3 regions of the Paenibacillus sp. sgz302190 genome follow, and region 2 is predicted to be linked to each of the others. Evidence: predicted binding sites of a transcription regulator. Region 2 holds the regulator's gene; each other region holds the start of a gene.
The links. The regulator LexA, encoded in region 2, represses DNA repair genes until DNA is damaged. The targets are predictions, from matches to a motif close to CGAACATATGTTCG.
Positions count from the first base shown of each region.

Region 1 (6,877 bases), on a different contig from region 2:
CCAATTCCCAAAAGCCTTTTACCGACAAGTGGGATACATCAGCTATTATGTCCATTGTTTCTAATTCTTTGAGCATCGTTTTTCCTCTCCACGTAAATCCGCCTTTGCGCGGCTCCATCACCCCATCTGCCGCCCAGTTTGCATAATTCCATGTAAAACCGATACTTCTTACGCCCAAATGATACAAAATACGCAGGTATGTCATATTGCCATGCAGCGCATCCAAACCTTCCAGCGTTAAAATTGCCCCGATCCGGTTGCCCTGTTCCACTTCCAGCAAATCATTAACGTTGTTAATAAATTTCATTTGCGGGTTGTCGGCAATTTTTTTGTGAAACAGGTCGACCATCTGCAAAACATGATCAAATGTAGGGTGCTTGATTTTATCCGTCATATACATGGCAAAGCACTGGATCTTGACTCCGGCTTTCAAGAGCCGCGGATAACTGACGTCCAGTTCCCTCTCTTCTTTGAAAAAATCGAGCTTCGGGTTCAAAAACAGCTTCGTAATTGCGTCGCAATGGCCGTCGATAATTCTCACCGTTCTCATCCTCCTTCGTTTGTAAACATAAAAAAACCTGTCTACGATGTAAACAGGCGTTGGTTTGTATGTAATGAAACGATTTTACCGAGGCTCTACAATCAATTTGATGGCTGTCCGATCTTCCCCGTCGATCACGATATCAGTGAATGCTGGAACACAGATTAAGTCAACCCCACTAGGCGCAACAAATCCTCTTGCGATAGCTACAGCTTTAATGGCCTGGTTGAGCGCGCCTGCGCCAATAGCCTGAAGCTCCGCCGCTCCACGCTCGCGTAACACGCCAGCCAATGCACCTGCTACGGAGTTTGGATTGGATTTTGCTGAAACTTTTAATACTTCCATGAAAAGTACCTCCTCGGGAATGATGGATAGATTCCAGTAACCATCATATTCTAGAGGTTCTCTAAAAATTCCTCCTGCTGTAGACGGAACTTTCGAAAGATTTAGAATTTTTCGTCAATCTAAGAAAATTTGATCTTCGTCATAGCGGATAAGCTGAATACCGTTAGCAAGTCCGGTTTGATCGTTGAGTTCGATAACGACGGCATGGAAATGCCACTTTCCTTCATCCGTCACAAACCGAACGGGAAGCTGCGTTTTAAACTTTTGCAGAACAGCGTTACGTTCCATACCTAATATACCGTCCCGCGGGCCAACCATGCCGACGTCCGTCACATAAGCGGTCCCTTGCGGAAGGACACGGTTATCGTTCGTTTGCACATGCGTGTGGGTCCCGACTACAGCGGATACCCGGCCATCCAGGTGCCAGCCCATCGCAATTTTCTCCGAAGTAGCTTCCGCGTGAAAATCGACAAAAATAAATTTATGTTTCTTTTTGCTCTTTTCAATAATTTCATCGACTTTGCGAAACGGACAATCGATGGGCGGCAGAAACGTTCTTCCTTGAAGGTTGATAATAAGCAGTTCCTGATCCTTCACCTTGATCACCGTATGCCCCCGACCGGGCGTTCCGGGCGGAAAATTAGCCGGTCTGACCATTTTTTCATCCCGGTCGATGAAATCGAACACTTCCTTCTGATCCCAGGTGTGGTTGCCCATCGTAAGCGCCTGAATGCCCAGCTCATACATATCTTTGGCGATAGCCGCCGTAATCCCTTTGCCTGCGGCCGCGTTCTCTCCATTCGCTATAAACACTGCGTTCGGATGTGCGCTTTTCAGTCTCGGCATAACCGCCTTGATCGCTTTTCTTCCAACAGATCCAACGATATCTCCTATGAATACAATTTTCATATCCGTTCTCCTCTTGTGCTCAATAAAATAAGAAAAACCTCTAGGGAGTCGTTCAAAGATGAGCGATCCCGATAGAGGTATGTTAACCCAATATTATTTTGCGTACTCCACAGCTCTCGTTTCACGAATAACCGTAACCTTGATATGACCCGGATAATCGAGTTCACCCTCGATTTTCTTCGTAATATCGCGGGCTAAGCGGAACGCTTCGGTATCATCCACTTTTTCCGGTTGAACCATTACGCGCACTTCACGGCCTGCTTGAATCGCGTATGATTTCTCAACGCCTTCAAACGACTCGGAAATTTCTTCGAGCTTCTCCAACCTCTTGATGTACGTCTCCAGCGTCTCTCTGCGCGCCCCCGGTCTTGCCGCAGACAACGCATCCGCCGCTCCGACCAGCATGGCAATGACGGAAGTAGCTTCCACATCGCCATGGTGGGATGCGATACTATTGATAACAACTGGATGTTCTTTGTATTTCTTCCCGATTTCCACGCCGATCTCAACATGAGATCCTTCGACCTCATGATCAAGCGCTTTACCGATGTCATGAAGCAGCCCGGCACGTTTCGCCAAAGTTACGTCTTCCCCGAGCTCTCCAGCCATCAGACCGGCCAGATAAGCTACTTCCATTGAATGTTTCAGCACGTTTTGGCCGTAACTTGTTCTGAATTTCAGTCGACCCAAAATTTTGATCAAGTCCGGATGCAGTCCGTGGACACCTACTTCAAACGTTGCCTGCTCTCCGTATTCACGAATGCGCTCGTCCACTTCTTTGCGCGACTTCTCCACCATCTCTTCGATGCGTGCCGGATGAATACGTCCGTCTGCAACTAATTTTTCCAAAGATGTGCGGGCAATCTCGCGGCGAATTGGATCAAAACCCGATAAAATGACCGCTTCCGGCGTATCGTCTATGATGAGGTCAATACCCGTCAATGTTTCGAGAGCGCGAATATTACGGCCTTCACGTCCGATGATGCGGCCTTTCATTTCTTCATTCGGCAAAGTAACAACGGAAACCGTCGTCTCCGCCACATGATCGGCAGCGCACCTTTGAATGGCGAGCGTAATGATTTCTCTAGCTTTCTTATCGCCGTCTTCTTTGGCTTGCTGTTCGATTTCTTTAATCAATTGCGCCGTTTCATGGCGGACTTCCTGCTCTACGTTGGTGAGAATGATGGTCTTCGCTTCTTCCATAGTGAGACCGGAAATTCGCTCCAGTTCGGCGACCTGGCTTCTATAAAGCTGATCGATTTGTCCTTGCGTATCCTCGATTCGCTTCTCCTTGTTGGCTACTTGCTCTTCTTTACGCTCGAGAGATTCTAATTTTTTATCCAGCGATTCCTCTTTTTGCAACAATCGTCTCTCTTGTCGTTGTATTTCGTTTCGACGTTCACGAATGTCTTTTTCAGCTTCGGACCGCAACTTATGCACTTCGTCCTTCGCTTCCAGAACCGTTTCTTTTTTCAGCGCTTCCGCTTCCTTCTTAGCAGCTTCCCGAATTTGTTCTGCCGCTTGTTCGGCGCTGGAAATTTTCGCTTCTGCAAGAGATTTGCGGATAAAATAACCAATCCCTAAGCATGCAGCTCCAACAAAGAGAACGATCGCGATCCAGATGAAAGGCTCCATCTTGTTCACCTCCTCGTTGGTTTCTCCAAGGTGTTAGCTTGGGATTCCTTCGGTTTTTTAATCCGATTTTTAATTGTTAGGCAAAGTACGTACACCCCATACTCCCTGAAAAGCATGGCTCAAAAGTAATGCGCACTGTGTGTATGCGGCACATTAGTGCTCATCATTCATAACCAACAGCGTATAAATTGGCGATTTCTACAGCTGCTGCATCAAAACCAAACAATTTCTTATGATTTTGAATCCTTATGAAAATATACAATAGTTATTGTATCTTTTGTCAAAGAAGCTTGTCAAGCGATTGTCCATTAAAGCTTACATAATCCTGTTTGATATAAGGAAACCGAGATATCTTTTTAACTACATTAACCATGCGATCATTCATGCAGCTAAATATCTTCCTCCCATACTTCATATTCTTCTTCCTCCGTCTCCTCCTCATGATGATTTTGTGAGAGCACGGCCAGCGTCCTGCTGACGATCGAATTCGTAAAGCCTCTGCGCAGCAAGTAAGCTCCCGTCTTCCTTTTGCGGTCCAATAGCGTGCCTGATGTTTGCTTCCATTTATTTTGCCCGAGCTTCAGAGCCCCCTGGAGTTCCTCATCCGGATCGATAGCCTCCATAGCGTCCTTGACCAATTCTTTGCTGACTCCTTTTTGCTGGAGCTCCTGACGAACGAGATTGCGTCCCTTTTTCTGTGAATAGATCCGATGTTCCGTCCACATTTTGGCGAACTCTTCATCATTTATATAATTTTGCTGCTTTAGAAGCTCGCACGTCCATTCAATCACGGCCTGTTCAATGCCCTGCTCTTTCAGCTTGCGCTTCACTTCACTGGTGGAATGCGGACGTCTGCCTATCATGCGCAGCGCTTTCATATAGGCCTGGTTCCGCTCCTCGTCCTCAAGAATCGAGGCCGTTTGCTCGGGATGAATCGGCTCTCCTTTGAGAAGGCGATGCTTGATCATGATGTCCTCATGAACTGAGAACGCATATTCATCGTTAATAAAAATATTGTATCGATGCCTGCTCCGCTTCTGCTTCTCCACCATTGTAATTATAAATAGCTGCTGTTCCCCGCCGTTCAACTTTTAACCCCCTGACTAAAAACGAAAGCACCTTAACGCGAGGTTAAAGGTGCTGCCGTTAAACGCTTCATTATTCGAATGCCAATTCGGCTTCTTCCTCTTCATCATCTTCGTTGGGCCCGGTCACTTTAATCAAGTTGCTGTTATCCCGGATTTTCAACTCAATGCTGTCGGCAATGGCTTTGTTCTCCTTGAGGAACTGCTTCGCATTCTCGCGTCCCTGGCCAAGTCTTTCACCCTCAAAAGAGTACCAAGCTCCGCTTTTGTTAACGATATCCATTTCCGTTCCGATATCGATAATGCTGCCCTCGCGGGAAATGCCTTCACCGTACATAATATCAATCTCCGCTTGTTTGAACGGCGGAGCCACTTTGTTCTTAACCACTTTGACCTTGGTCCGGTTGCCGACCATGTCGTTGCCTTGTTTGATCGTCTCAATGCGGCGAACATCCAGACGAACGGAAGAGTAGAACTTGAGTGCGCGCCCGCCCGGAGTCGTTTCCGGGTTCCCGAACATAACCCCCACCTTCTCGCGAAGTTGGTTAATGAAGATCGCGATCACCTTCGACTTGTTAATGGCGCCAGACAGCTTGCGAAGCGCCTGGGACATCAAACGGGCTTGAAGCCCTACGTGAGAGTCGCCCATCTCGCCTTCGATCTCGGCTTTAGGCACGAGAGCGGCTACGGAGTCAATGACGATGATGTCTACGGCGCCGCTGCGCACCAGCGCTTCGGCGATTTCCAAAGCCTGTTCGCCCGTATCCGGCTGGGAGAGCAGCAGTTCATCTATGTTGATGCCTAATTTGCTTGCATACAGTGGGTCCAAAGCGTGCTCGGCGTCGATGAACGCTGCTTGTCCGCCGACCTTTTGCACTTCGGCGATAGCGTGCAGAGCAACCGTCGTTTTACCGGAAGATTCGGGTCCGTACACTTCGATAATTCTTCCGCGCGGAAATCCGCCGATTCCGAGTGCGATATCAAGAGCAAGCGATCCGCTCGAGATCGTCTCGACCTGCATATGTGTGGATTCTCCGAGCTTCATGATGGAGCCTTTTCCGAATTGTTTTTCGATTTGACGCAATGCATTTTCAAGTGCGGCGCGACGATCTGTCAAAACACTCACTTCCTTTTATCATTATAGGTATATGATAACTTGTTTTGGAGTGTTTGCCAAGCATTTTTTCGAACATACATTCGTTTTTTCTGCGAGCAAACAAAAAACCGCAACAAAGTTATCGCTTTGCTACGGTTCTTCCGTTAACGTATTCTTACATTATACGCGAAACCTAGCTCTCTTTCAACAGTTTCCATAAGTGGTAAAACGCGCTCTTCGCCGCCCTCAGCTTGATCATTTCCCGATTGCCGGAAAGCTTGAGCGGAACGACCTGGGTTTCGCCTCCCTTGCGGGCCACGCCTACGTAGACGAGCCCAACGGGCTTGCCTTCGGAAGGGGAGGGCCCGGCAACTCCGGTAACCGCCACTCCCCAATCGCTGCCTGCCGCATCGAGCAGATTACGGGCTAACAAAGAAGCCGTTTCTTCGCTTACAGCGCCGGGAGCGCCGTCGCCCTCCAGCACCTCCACCGGCACGCCCAGCAGCTTGTGCTTGAGCTCATTGGAGTAGCAGATGATGCCGCCCATGAACGATTGCGAGCTGCCCGGCACAGCCGTAATCAGGTCGCTCAGCAAGCCTCCTGTGCAGCTCTCCGCTACGGCAAGCGTCATTTTTTTCTCGCCCAGCATCCGCAGAACGACCGCCTCAAGCGGCACATCCTCCTCGGCGTAAATGAACTGCCCCAACCGATGCCTGATCTCCCGTTCGACAGCCTGAAGCTTGCGCTCGCCTTCCGCCGCTTCCTGCGCCCGGGTCGTCAGGCGGATCGTCACTTCCCCTTCTTTGGCATAAGGGGCGATCGTCGGGTCCGTCTGATTGGCGATCAAATCAAGCAGTTGGTGTTCCAGGTTCGACTCCCCGATCCCGGCAAAGCGGAGCATTTTGGAATACAAAGGCACTTCGTCCGTCATGACGTTCCTAAGCCAGGCTGCGGCGTAGTTCGAGAACATCGGCTTCATTTCTTTCGGAGGGCCGGGCAGCAGGATGAAATGCGTGCCTTCGTGCGTCAGCGCGACACCGACTGCGAGCCCGGCATCGTTCTGCAGCGGATCGCTGCCCTCCGGCATGAGCGCTTGTCTGCGGTTGCTCTCAACCATCGGTATTCCCCTGGAAGCGAACATCTCCGATATTTTATTCATGGAAGGTTCATGAAGAATAAGCTTACGTCCTATGTATGCGGCCAGAACATCCTTGGTCAGGTCGTCCTGGGTCGGGCCCAGTCCGCCCGTACAGATAACGACATCAG
Region 1 covers NZ_JBZYAO010000001.1:680,431-687,307, forward strand. The annotation lists gene AC6RNO_RS02915 (dipeptidase) at 1-550, opposite strand, end outside; gene AC6RNO_RS02920 (stage V sporulation protein S) at 626-886, opposite strand; gene AC6RNO_RS02925 (TIGR00282 family metallophosphoesterase) at 1,001-1,795, opposite strand; gene rny (ribonuclease Y) at 1,889-3,430, opposite strand; gene AC6RNO_RS02935 (regulatory protein RecX) at 3,820-4,518, opposite strand; gene recA (recombinase RecA) at 4,589-5,632, opposite strand; gene AC6RNO_RS02945 (competence/damage-inducible protein A) at 5,805-6,877, opposite strand, start outside.
Region 1: the regulator LexA is predicted to act here: its motif matches at 5,702-5,715, upstream of recA (recombinase RecA).

Region 2 (6,877 bases):
GCTCGCCGGACTGGCCGGGCATCGCGAAAGCGATCAGGCCGAACACCAAGGTGGTCGGCATCCAACGTTCGCGCGGCTACGATCCGCGGCCGTCGTTCACGGTGGAACAAATCGGGGAGATGGTCCGATTTGTGAAAGAGGCGAGCCCCGAGACGATCGTGTTCGTCGACAACTGCTACGGCGAGTTCACCGAGCCGCAGGAACCGACGCAAGTCGGCGCCGATCTGATGGCCGGCTCGCTGATCAAAAACCCCGGCGGCGGCATCGCCCCGTCCGGGGGCTACATCGCCGGGCGGCGCGACCTTGTCGAGCTCGCCGCCTACCGCTTGACCGCCCCAGGCATCGGGGGCGAGGTGGGGGCCATGCTCGGCGCGACGCGAGCCATGTTTCAAGGGCTGTTCCTTGCCCCGCACCTGGTGGGGCAAGCGGTCAAGGGCTCGGTCTTCGCAGCAGCGCTGTTCGAAGATCTCGGCTTTGAAAGCCGTCCGCTCTGGCACGAGCCGCGCACGGATCTGATTCAAGCGATCCGCTTCACGTCCGCGGAGCATCTGATCACTTTCGTGCAGGGCATCCAGAAAGCGGCCGCCGTCGATGCGCATGTCGTCCCGGAGCCCTGGGACATGCCCGGCTACGAGCATCCGGTCATTATGGCCGCCGGCACGTTCATTCAAGGCGGCAGCCTGGAGCTGTCCGCGGACGCTCCGATCCGCGAGCCCTACATCGCCTATATGCAGGGCGGTCTGACTTACTCGCACTGCAAATTGGGCGTGTTGACGGCCATCCAGCATATGGCGGACAAGGGTTTAATTTGAAAAATAGGACTGTAAACAAACCTAACACTCCTTGACATGTTTTTGCAACGAAGGTACAATGAGATTAGGACTTACTTACTCAGGAGTGATTAGGATGACTGATGAAATTCGCAGAAATATGGCGCTTTTCCCGATTGGCATCGTCATGAAACTTACCGATTTGACAGCGAGGCAAATCCGTTACTACGAACAGCATGAGCTTGTTATACCTGCCAGAACTTCAGGCAATCAAAGGCTTTACTCTTTTAACGATGTGGAGAGATTGCTGGAGATCAAAGATTTGATCGAGAAAGGCGTTAACATCGCCGGAATTAAACAGGTGCTTTTGCCGGTTTCCAAAGATTCCGAGGATGCAACCATCATCAACGAGCACACGGAAGTGAAGCGCAAGGAGCTTACCGATTCCCAACTGCACAAAATGCTGAAGCAGCAGTTGATCGGAGGCGGAAAACGTCCGGGTCAAGTGTCACTGATTCAAGGCGAATTGTCCCGATTTTTTCATTAAATAGCGTCATAATAACGAGAGGAGCATGGCCGTGGGTTACAACACCAATTACACGAAAGAAGACATTTTACGCATCGCCGAAGAGGAGAACGTTCGTTTCATCCGTCTGCAATTCACCGATTTGATGGGCAGCGTGAAAAACGTGGAAATTCCGCGCAGCCAGCTGGAAAAAGCGCTTGACAACAAAATGATGTTCGACGGTTCTTCCATCGAAGGCTATGTCCGTATCGAAGAATCTGACATGTACTTGTACCCTGACTTGAGCACTTGGGTCATTTTTCCATGGGTTACGGAAGGCAAAGTGGCGCGCTTGATTTGCGATATTTACCTTCCTGACGGCAGGCCGTTCCCGGGTGACCCGCGCGGCATTTTGAAAAACGCTCTGAAGCAGGCCAAAGAAATGGGCTATACGGCTATGAATGTCGGACCGGAACCGGAGTTCTTCCTGTTCAAAACCGACGACAAAGGCAACCCGACGATGGAGCTGAACGACCAAGGCGGTTACTTCGATCTCGCCCCGATGGATTTGGGCGAAAACTGCCGCCGCGATATCGTGCTTACTTTGGAAGAAATGGGCTTTGAAATCGAAGCTTCCCATCATGAAGTAGCGCCGGGACAGCACGAAATCGATTTCAAATATGCGGATGCGATTAAAGCAGCCGACCAAATTCAAACTTTTAAACTCGTTGTAAAAACGGTTGCAAGACAGCACGGGCTGCACGCCACGTTCATGCCGAAACCGCTTTTCGGAATGAACGGCTCAGGCATGCACTGCCATCAGTCGCTTTTTAAAGACGACGTTAACGTGTTCTATGACGAGAATGATAAGTTAGGTTTAAGTCAAGTAGCCAGACACTATATGGCAGGTGTACTTCGTCATGCCCGCTCTTTTGCGGCTATCACGAATCCTACCGTTAACTCGTATAAACGCCTTGTGCCAGGCTATGAAGCGCCATGCTACGTAGCATGGTCCGCAAGCAACCGCAGTCCGATGATTCGTATTCCGGCTTCCCGCGGTTTAAGCACGCGCGTTGAAGTCCGCAACCCGGACCCTGCGGCCAACCCGTATCTTGCCCTTGCCGTTATGCTTGCAGCCGGTCTTGACGGCATCAAGAACAAAATGCAGCTTCCGCCGCCAACCGACCGCAACATTTACGTGATGACGGAAGAGGAAAGAGAAGAGCAAGGAATTCCAAGCTTGCCAGTGAACCTGAAGACCGCGCTGGACGAACTGATTCGCGACGAAGTCATTTGCGACGTACTCGGCGAGCACGCCCTGGCTCATTTCTATGAACTGAAAGAAATTGAATGGGATATGTATCGTACGCAAGTACATCCTTGGGAAAGAGATCAGTATTTGTCGTTATATTAAAAGTTGAAACCATGATTTTTAAAGGGTTTTGAGGGGGATGGCGTTGCGGCGGGCATACCGAAATTAATTAGTTTTTTTCGGAAATGCCCCCGGCACGCCCCCAAAAAAAAATATTCCCTGGCCTGCTTCTCCAAGACCTCATTTATTTTGGTCTTACAGTCGGCATGACTGCATCTCATTGACAAGTCTTGTGTTGATTTTGATGATTCTTTCCTATCGCAACGTCTTTGTTTCCCCAAAAGTCCCCCATCATTGTTCCCTAGAAATCAAGTGTCTCATTGATTCCCGATCATTTCAAGGTTGTAGTTTCCATTGGTTCCATCGCTTTCCATTTCATCCTAAAGTAACTAGTGAGCATATCTTATATACGCTCGCGCGTTTCATTGTCTATCGGTTTGCCGCCAAATGTGACTGGGAGATCCTCTTTTAGGATTTGCAGGTTTTTCGACGTTAAAAAACGATCCCCCACTAACCAAGTGGCTGTGGGGGAGCAAAACGAAATGTATTAAACCGGATCAACTGTGCCAAAAATCCTGACTGGCACTTCTCCATGACTGTAGTACTCAACATGATAAGTGCCAGGTTTTAGAGTAACGTATACCGAGCGTCTTTGGCTTCCGCTCCATGAAAAGTATCGAGTACCCGATGAATCATTCTCATTGACTAACCTGTACTCAACCTCTTCGACATCGTAACTGCTGTCGTATGTGCGTTGCTGAACATCAAACAAGTAAGTACGGGTGGAGTTGACTGTAAAATACCCATTACGAAACGTACTCACCCATCCGTCATTTTCTGTCAGGTAATTGTGATTAAACCACATCGAATCATACACGACTGCTTGCAGTTGAGCTGATTGTACTTCCTTTGATGTTGATTCTGCTGCCGAAGCCGTAGCCGCAGGAAGCGTAGTGCTAGAAGCCAAGATACCAGTAGTAAGTGCAACAGCTAACAGACCATTAAAAACTTTTTTACTCATTCCTAAGTTCCTCCTATAAATACAAAATAATTACAATATAAATTGTAATATATATTGTACAACTTGTAAATTAAAATTTACTAATATTGGATGAAATAGTTCTGTTTGGATTTCTTCCAAGCCTCTTCAATCTGGTTGAACCTATATTTAAGTCCCTTTGTTGAAAAATACCAATAATTCAAAAAACATGATACTCTTAAACTATCAAACTTATAGAGGTGGATACGATGAGCACGATTACTTTAAGCAAGCAAAAACTGGGAATCGTTTTGGAAAAAAACAATTGTCGAGCGTGGTGGCCAAAGTTGCGTTGGTGCTGGACATATCCGGTTCGATGAGACTGCTTTACAAAAACGGTACGGTTCAGAAAGTAGTCGAAAAAATATTGGCTGTCGCCAGCAGGCTGGACGATGACGGTGTGTTGGACATCTGGATATACGACCACAAATTCAGCAGGCTGCCCTCTGTCAGCGAGGAAGATTTCGAAGGTTACGTCAACAAGCATGTGCTTGAAAACCAGAACATATCCAAGTTCGGCCGCAACGATGAGTCGCCGGTCATGAGAGATGTGATAAAAAAATATACCGTGGAAGAAAAGAGCAATGTTCCCTCTTTCATTATTTTTATTAATGACGGCGGGGTGAAGAGGGGGACGGGAGATACGATCGACAAGGCGATCATTGAATCTTCGAACCTTCCATTATTTTGGCAGTTTGTCGGTGTTGGCAATTCCGATTTCGGAGTGTTGAAAAAGCTGGATACTATCGAAGGCAGAGTCGTCGACAATGCGAACTTTTTTCAAATTACGGATATTGAAAAAACGAGCGATGAAGAGCTGTATGAAAATTTATTGAATGAATTCCCTTTGTGGATAAGAGAAGCAAAAGATAAAGGGATATTATAACAAATTGATCATCTCCCGGGTTGTGAAAGCCTTGATTGATGGCGCCTAAAGGGCAAGAAATGGATTGGGGAACGCCAACGAAACGAGATTTAATTCTTTAAATTTTCCCTGGTTACTGGTTTCAACCGTGAAATGTCATATCCCATCTTACCAATAATATCGAGCCCGTCCTGGAATTCTATAATGTTTTTTCCAGTCCACCCATTTTCCAAACCATACAAAATAAAAGCTCTAATCGTTCTTGGATTATGTAAATTATATTTTTCAATTATGTTGGTATCTTTATTTTTTAAGGATGTACCGACTAATAGTGGATTTCCTGTAATTGGATCATCCCAAGTACAAAAAAAGAATGTGCATGTTATATTTTTTAGGACTTTTAAAGATATTTTAAGAGAAATATTACTCAACTGTTGATTATACTTCTGGTCAATCACATATAGGTATTCATTTTCGCCTACAATTATTTTTCTTGTCTTGTTCTTCAAGATCTTTGTACCTCTCGAATCAGTTTCGGTCCAAGTAAAAGGGATAGTAGCTATAAGAAATCGAATTGCAGTTCCGGAGTTCGATCGGTATTTTAAAAGCGAAAACCACCCTAAAGGTGGTTTTTTTTGTGCTTACATATCGCGGAACAGGCCGATAACGCGGCCAAGGATGGTTACGTTTTTCAGAAGAATCGGCTGGAGGGCCGAATTCTCCGGCTGCAGACGGATGTGATCCCGTTCTTTGTAAAAACGTTTTACCGTTGCTTCGTCATCTTCGGTCATGGCGACGACGATATCGCCGTTGTCGGCGGTTTGCTGCTGCTTGACAATAACATAGTCGCCATTATGTATGCCGGCTTCGATCATACTGTCGCCGGATACGCTGAGCATAAACACGTTGTTGTCGCCGACGAGGTGGGACGGGAGGGGGAAGTAGTCTTCGATGTTCTCCGTTGCCGTAATCGGTACGCCGGCCGTTACTTTGCCGACTAACGGGACGCGCGCCACGGATAAAGCGAAGTTGCTCTCCGCTCCGTCGAGACCTAAAATTTCAATAGCTCTCGGTTTGGTCGGATCGCGGCGGATCAAGCCTTTCTTCTCCAGACGTTCCAGATGCCCGTGCACGGTCGAACTGGAGGCCAGTCCGACGGCTTCGCCGATTTCCCGAACGGAAGGCGGGTAGCCCTTATCTTTCACTTCGTTCTTGATAAACTCCAAAATTGCTTGTTGGCGTTGGGATATTTTACTCAATAGTTATCACTCCATCTATGAAAAAATCATTAACCAAATTATAACACAGAACCGGAGTTCGTACAAACATAAGTTCGAAGATTTATTGACACAAACGTTTGTTCGTGATATTCTGATTTCAGAACAAATGTTTGGGGGATGAATGTTATGTACATTGCATATTCAGAAGGAAGCAACTCACGGCAACTTCATGCAAGACCAGCGACAGCGAGAACTACGACACGTTCGGATCGTTTCCATCGGTTTTTCGGTTTGACGAAGCGATCTTTGAAATTCATTTTGCTTGCTGCCGCGCTTCTTGCCGTGTTTTCTTTTGGCGCAATCGTACAAGCTTACGCAGGAGATGGCGCGAACGCCGCTTCCACCCGGTCGCCTGAGCCCATTCATGAATCCGTACAAATCCCAAACCATCTTATCGTTGAACGCGGCGATACGCTCTGGTCTATAGCTTCATCCCGAATAAGCGAAGGTCAGGATATTCGTTCGTATATGAATAAAGTTAAGAAATTGAACAAACTTACTTCCACGTACCTTTATGAAGGGCAAATCTTGCTGCTGCCTTAATGCCTGGCATTTATATCGGACCCCTGGCCGTATTATTTAGTTTCGGCGGTCAACGATACCTCCAATTTCATTCCTAAGTGAAATGAGACATATTCGTTCATGTTCGATTCGGATTTTCTGAATCAAGCTCATTTGCCGACTAAGTTACTTGCCTTAGTCTTTTTTTGCGTGCAATTGCCTTGACATTCGGGTAGCGGAATGGCAAAGTAGTAGTCAGACTGAGTAATGGCAGGGAGGACTATCATGAGCGATAATATGGACCAGAACATAGAGAGAATCAACGAACTTGCCCGCAAAGCGAAAACAGTTGGCTTAACGGATGAAGAAATTGATGAGCGCAACGAGTTGAGAAAAAAATATATCCAAGCGTTCCGCTCCTCTCTTAAGGTACAGTTGGATTCTATCAAGTTTGCCGATGAAGAAGAGAAGTAAAGCAACAACATTTATAGATGCATTCAAAGGGGAAATGTAACGATGCCGCTCAAGGCTGTGCTGTTTGATTT
Region 2 covers NZ_JBZYAO010000011.1:158,342-165,218, forward strand. The annotation lists gene AC6RNO_RS14815 (methionine gamma-lyase family protein) at 1-812, shown strand, start outside; gene AC6RNO_RS14820 (MerR family transcriptional regulator) at 907-1,317, shown strand; gene glnA (type I glutamate--ammonia ligase) at 1,349-2,689, shown strand; gene AC6RNO_RS14830 (hypothetical protein) at 3,195-3,668, opposite strand; partial or broken gene AC6RNO_RS14835 (vWA domain-containing protein) at 3,896-4,572, shown strand; gene AC6RNO_RS14840 (hypothetical protein) at 4,662-5,060, opposite strand; gene lexA (transcriptional repressor LexA) at 5,193-5,810, opposite strand; gene AC6RNO_RS14850 (LysM peptidoglycan-binding domain-containing protein) at 6,078-6,374, shown strand; gene AC6RNO_RS14855 (DUF896 domain-containing protein) at 6,618-6,806, shown strand; gene AC6RNO_RS14860 (HAD-IA family hydrolase) at 6,849-6,877, shown strand, end outside.

Region 3 (6,877 bases), on a different contig from region 2:
TTGTTTTGTGTATATTAGCACAGCGTTAAGGGATTGTTAAGGCGGTTTTTGGCATAATCTTAATATTTGGAAATCTGCCTTATCGAATATCGCAAACTATGCATAATACCAATAACTACATGATAGAATAGAAAAAGTGAAATTTTGAATAAACAATAATTTACATTTGTTTATTTTATCATTTGTAATGAAAATAGCTCCAAGAAGAAAATAATACCATTTCCAATTTTTCAATGATTTTTCTTATCGTATCGGGTAGTGTAACGAGAGTTTATTGGCGGAATTGTATGCTAAAAAAGCCTGCTCCCCCATATGGACAGGGCAAGCAGACTTTTTTTCAAAAAACTATTCGTTAGATCTCTTAACGATAAACGTTTGTAACATACTCGCGGGAGAACTCTCCCAGCCCGTCAAAGAGCGCGTCGACGAAGCGCGCCGGATCGGTCAGCAATGTGCCTGCGCCCAGGTCGCGGTAATTTTCGAAAGAGCGGCCCCATGGCGCGCTGGCGTCGCCGCTGCCGTTATCTCCGGCAAACGTTCCGTAGCTGGACCAAAGATTCGGGTTGTTATCGTTGCGATGCGGCCATAGGGAAGTTTCCAGCGGAATCAGACCGTAGGTCAGCGGCGCGCTTTTGAAGTCATTGGAATAGTTGGCGTAATAGTTTTTGCTGCGGTCGCTCATGTTTTGTACATCGGTGCCCGATTTGAACACGATACCGCTGTTGCCTTTTGCTCCTTTATCGTCATACACCCGCAGCGCATGGCCGAAATCCTGCTCGCTTTCCGTAATCGGAGAGTCGTTTTGGGCGCTGTAAATTTTCGGATGACTGCCGGACATACTGTATTTGCCGTCAAAATAAACCGTGCTCAGCCCTGGTGTATACGTCTTGTCAGTAGACCAAGGGGACGAATACATGCGGAGCTTTTTGTGCCGTCCCATGAGCACCGTTTCCAGCTTGCCGTTCGGATCGTCGACTTTGTTGCCGTTCAAGTCCGTGCCGCCGGGTTTGCGGATGACCAGCATCATGCTTTCCATATCGTTCTCATGGTCGCCGAGACCGTTCCCGAGATCTGCAACAACGCCTCTAACATCCTGCTTCGCGTAGTAGAAATAGTAGCCGATGAACCAGTGCGTTTTGGACGAAACGAAAGAATAGTACACGGATGGATACAACGCTTTGCCGCCCAGACCGTATTGATCGATATTTTCCCAGTTGTTTGTCGTATTCCAGTCGCCGTCGTAGTCAACGCGCGTCGGGATATCCTGCTGCGGATCGCTGCCGATATCTTGGTAAAGCAGCGGGGACCAAATTTCGGCAAATTTGCTTTGTTCCTCTGCCGTCGCCGCTTCCGCCTTGGAAACAAGCCCCGCCGGCGCGATACAAGGCACAGCCAGTGCCAACATCAAACTAAAGGTCAAAATCTTACTTCCGATTTTACGCATCACAGTTACATCTCCTTTTATATTCACGAATTTTTTTGCGGGCGTCTGCTTCTTCACGGCCGGTAAAATACCGTCCTGCCCGGCGTAGTTGTACACCAAATTTTCATCATAAGTAAAAAATAATGTCGGGCGCTTGCCCAGCCGTTTTTCGCGACGGATACGCCTGCAGGCGCTGTACCGCGCTCATAGATTTTAACCTTAAGCGCGACCTCATCTTTCGGCTTGGCGCTATTCTCCCCTCCCTTTTCCGTCCGGTCGCAATCTTCGATCCGCCGGAACAGCCGATCAACAGATTGCATAGAAGCGCACCGCACAGCATTCCCGGAAAACTTCCGTTCCAGGCATGCATCCGAAGCGGCTTTTAAGCTGCTCCTATGTTGCGTAACCGCGTCCTCCTTCAGTCGATGCAACAACTCCTTTATAACCCGGAAGTATAAAATCTGGAAACAGACGATTTTCCATGCGGTAAACCGATCATGCCACCCTGCTCTTTATGTACTTCCCGGGCAAAAACAAACCAAATTCTACCTCCCAACCTTTTTCCGCTTCCCTCTTCCGGATTTCGCTAACAAACAGGCAATGCGAAAAGCGATCCGACCCGCTCGCCGCGGCTGCGCAAGCCGATACCACCGCTTTGCCGCACTCGCTCGGGCAGAAAGCGGAATTCCGTAAAATACCACTGTATAAGGAACGTATGTTCGGTATATAATAAGAATAAACGTTCGTATTATGGTGGTGTTCATTATGAGTGTTAATTCAAGAATCGAAACGGAAGAAGATGTTCAGATCATCAAGGAATACACGTTGCTGCCTATTTTGCTGGATATGTTGGCGAGGGATATCGACGAATTGAAAGTTTACAAGGATAAGATCGTGTATAATCATCTTATTTTTTATCTTCGGGAAGTTGAAAATTCCATTTATCCCGAATTGCAAAACATCAAAAGCAAGATGAAGAAACGGGACATGAAAGTGCTCAGTACGAACACGAATGCTTCAGGCATCCACGTCGAATACAAAGTCCGCGGCTACGTTCGTCATTTCACCATGCTGAGGAGCCTGGTCAAAGCGGAGCTGATGACTGCGCTGATGAATATGCGGGGGCGGTTGCGGTGAACTAAAGGATTGTATTTTCGACCGAATCACCTCTTTGGCTTATGTCGCTTTTAATTGATAATCTTATTTGGCGTACAGGAAAAAATCGCCATTTTAAAAAAACCGTGAAGGCTTGATGCTGCGCGGTTTTTTGCTAATTATCGGCAGAATCTTTCATTATTCTTTTATTGGGCTGATCTACACTTACATTATAGCTTTCATGCGTTTTGCAAGGCTGATACAAAGGGTGATGACATGTTACCTATGGATAACATAGGTTCAATAGCGAAAGTACGCGGTAAGCGTAAATATTTGCTGGAAGAAGAGCAAGTTTTTTCCGAATCGTTACTCTGGCAGCTACAGCGGGATTTTTTCGACGAAAAGGGGGCCGCTGCTTGGCAATCCGGCCAAGTGCCGCATTATGTGACAAGCAGTCCCACGTTGGCAAACAGCTACGCCGAGATCGTATTTGCTTTTTTGCGCGACCGGAAGAGGATGACGTCATCCGGAGAGAGTTTAGGGCATTCTCGGGATGAACCGCTTTACATTTGCGAATTAGGCGCCGGGTCGGGGCGGTTTGCATTTCATTTTATAACGCGGTTTGTCAAGATCTGCGAACAATTTCAACAGGAAACGATACCGATTTGTTATGTAATGACGGATTTTACTTGCAGCAATCTTGCTTTTTGGAAGCGGCATCCTCAGTTTGCTCCTTTTTTTCACCGCGGTTTATTAGATATGGCCTTGTTTGATATAAATAAATCGAATCGGCTTCAATTACAGATAAGCAACCGGGAGATCGCCGCAAACGAACTGGCCAATCCGCTTGTGGTGATTGCCAATTACGTATTCGATAGTATCCCTCAGGATTTGTATTATCTCGAACAACGCAACTGGTTTCAATGCTTAGTGACTCTGTCCCACGACCAAGATCCGGACACGCTTGCGCCTGAGGAAGTACTATCGAATGTGCATGTGAAATACACGCATCGTTCTATCCAGACACCGACTTTTCCAGAACATGATTGGAATCAGCTCATTCTGGAGTACGGGAATATGCTGAACAGCACCCACTTGTTAGTTCCAACCGTCGGCTTGCGCTGCTTGCAGAATATGAAGTCCTTATCGCGTAAAGGGCTAATGCTGCTTACCGCCGACAAAGGCAACCACGATCCCACTTTACTGCCATACAAGCCGGCCTCCGGTCTGGTGCGTCACGGCAGCTTTTCGCTTCCTGTTAATTTCCATGCTTTCCGCTGGTTGTGCGAGAGAAACAGGGGGCGGGCCTTATTTCCGGAACATCCCCATCATCATATCGATGTAGGATGCCTCCTGATGCTGGACAATCCGGAGCAGTATATAGATACCTGTGCGGCTTATGAGCGGTATGTCAATGAATATGGTCCGGACGATTTCTACAATATTGCCAAGCATGCACGAAACCGATATTCAGACATGGGCCTGAAGGAAATGATGGCCTATATTCGCCTCAGCTGTTATGATAGCCACCATTTCTCGTACTATTTACCGAGACTGTTCGAGTTGGCGCCTACTTTTTCCGAGAGGGAACGTGCCTTGGTGATCGATACGGTTCATAAGGTTTGGGCGACGTACTTTTCGTTAGGCGAGGATATGGACTTGGCTTATCATATAGCAGCTATGTTTTACGAGATGGGCTGTTATTCGCAAGCCAATGATTATTTTCAACGATCCGTTCATATTTACGGGGAGCATACGGGTACGCTGTATAATATGGCGTTATGTTATTTTTTGCTTGAAGAGTTCGAGCAAGCCGAACTTTTGTTGGAGAAAGTGCTTATATATGATCCTGTCAATGAGGAAGCCATTCTATTATTAACCCAAATCCATTCAAGGAATATAAACGAATCCTAGAGTCCGGAGGACATATGGAACATTCACGCTTCCAATCCAAGCTTAAAACGAGCAATGTGAGCACAACGCAATCATCAGAAAATATAAAGATTGGCTCTACGTTGGAGCAGAACGTCCAACTGGCCGGGCAACTTCCCATTACTTACCTGCAGCGAACGATCGGCAACAGGGCCGTGGGCCAAATGCTGCAGCAAGGGGGGGCAAGACCGCCCTTGCAGGCGAAGCGCGCACCGATTCCGAATAACGCCTCGGGGCTTATTCAGATGCGTAAAATTCCGGTTAATATTCTGCAAGACGGCACACTTGAGGAATTCAAAACGGAGGGATATACCCGGGATTTTTTGAAACGCGTTCAAGAGTTTCTGAATTTCTACGATGAAAAAGCGGCAGCAGAATTAAAGGACGCTCTGGAGAACGGTGAGTATATGGACGGAAATGAGGACGACGTAGACATAGATTACTTTCCTTTGCAGGAGGAACTGGACCATTTTGAAGAGGCTGTATCGCCTGAAATAGAAATGGCAGAAGAAAGAATTGAAGATAATAAAGGTCCCCAATCGCTGACCAAGTTCCAGGGCAATGTGTTTGAACGTACAACGTTAGCAGACTCAGCTATGGAAGAAACGAAAGCAATCTCAACGAATGCCTTTCAATCCAATTTCTCCGGAATCGATTTCTTGACAAACTTTCCGGGCGGGCCATTTGGTCAAGACAAATCTCACATTTCCGGCGGCATGGCTGCTATGGTCGCTGCTTACAAAAGAGAATACAAAAATCGTCGCAAACATGCAAGAAAGATGTTATCGAAGATGTTAAATCCTAAAACAAAGACGACTCAAAACATGCTTGAAGCATTGCAAGAGGCATTTAATTTTGATGACGAAGGTGTGGCCGAAAAAGTCGTTAAGAAATTGGAGGAAATTCATAGGAACAATGAAGATATGGATGAAACGGATGATGGCGAATATATTACGGCTGAGAACCTTGACGATGATTTGATTAATTTGGTCGCCGATAATATGTTATTCACCTGCCCATCTGATGTGTACGAGCACCTGCCTTTAAAAATCAAGGAACACTTTATCCCTTCCACGGTATCATCCCACCAGCTAAGTATTATTAATGAGCGTTCCCTTGAGCTAGGATTGACGAAACCTGCTAAGCCAAGAGGAAGTCGCGACGCAGATCCGGATTATGACGGTACGAAATGACCTCTTTTACATATTGGAGAGGGGTGGGGAATGCAACTGGTTTTTCACCTCAATGCAACTAAAGGTAAATGCTATGATATGTTACTGTCTTTGCCAAATCGCTCCGCCGTCCTGAGCGACCACAAGCTCGCCGTCCAGCAACGCCCAGCCCCGTCCCACCCTATCATTGCCCTCGTTCGATTCTACGCGAAAAAAGAGCTGCGTTGCCTTTCTTAAATTTGTTTTTAGCTTGATTTCGAGCGGCTGAGGGACGGGCCCATCGAAAAAATCGCTGTAATCGTCAAGAGCAAAATGGTATAATTTCTCCCCTTGCTCGCCAAGCGCCGTCCCTCTGCCGTATGTTTGATCCGGGTAGTAAGCAGGCGGGGGCTTGACGTTCTTATAGCGGCTTGTCGATAAGATCCAACTCTTCCCGGCATCGTAGGTATAGTAATACGTCATCATTTGTTCAGAGCCATAGATGATCTCGACTGGGAGAATCAAATTTGAATCTCCTTCCTCATCGAATACCGGTGCAAATACATTTGCTGTAAAAGATACTTTCGAAGTTTCTTCGGGAACGGGGAGCTTTTCTTTCGTCCAATGAAGCCCTCCATCCGTCGTATGATAAAGAATGATATCGTTATTCCCGCCGCTGCAAGTGATCCACCCTTCCTTGGAGCTGCGGATTGTGATGCCGCTCGCTCTCCCGACAACTTGGCCGCTTATATCTTGGATCCTCGTCCATTGTCTGTCGTCCTCTGAGATTCGATACAGCGCCTTTTTTTCCGTCCCATTCGTAGAATCAGATTCGACGAGAAGCCAATTGTCAGCCCCGACCAAGTAGTTTGCAAATAGTAAAGTGCCGGAGATCTCCCACTTTTCTTTGGTCGGAAGAACAGAGTGCGTCCACTCTTGCTGCGGGTCGAAAGAGTGTTCATACACATCGATTCGATCCGCTCCGTGATGAAAAGCAAACAAGTCGAACCCTGCACCAGCTGTATCGATGCTAACTCCCTTTGGCGTCATATCGGTCCACTGCTTACCGATGTTATCTGAGAAATAAACCGCCCCGTGTCCCAAAGCCCAGAACAATTCGCCGTTATTGTAATATACGATTCGATCCAAGTTCAACTTTTCGGAGGAGTCCGAAGCTTGCTGGGAAGAAGTATTACTCTTATGTTCCAGCCCTTCTTTATCAGACTCTAGTGGCGTCTTTTTCGGTGGAGACCCGGAAGTTTGAGGTATTTGCGAT
Region 3 covers NZ_JBZYAO010000007.1:211,442-218,318, reverse strand. The annotation lists gene AC6RNO_RS11235 (hypothetical protein) at 362-1,444, opposite strand; gene AC6RNO_RS11230 (hypothetical protein) at 1,498-1,743, opposite strand; gene AC6RNO_RS11225 (YhjD family protein) at 2,189-2,560, shown strand; gene AC6RNO_RS11220 (SAM-dependent methyltransferase) at 2,795-4,432, shown strand; gene AC6RNO_RS11215 (hypothetical protein) at 4,447-5,643, shown strand; gene AC6RNO_RS11210 (DUF6242 domain-containing protein) at 5,725-6,877, opposite strand, start outside.
Region 3: the regulator LexA is predicted to act here: its motif matches at 2,132-2,145, upstream of AC6RNO_RS11225 (YhjD family protein).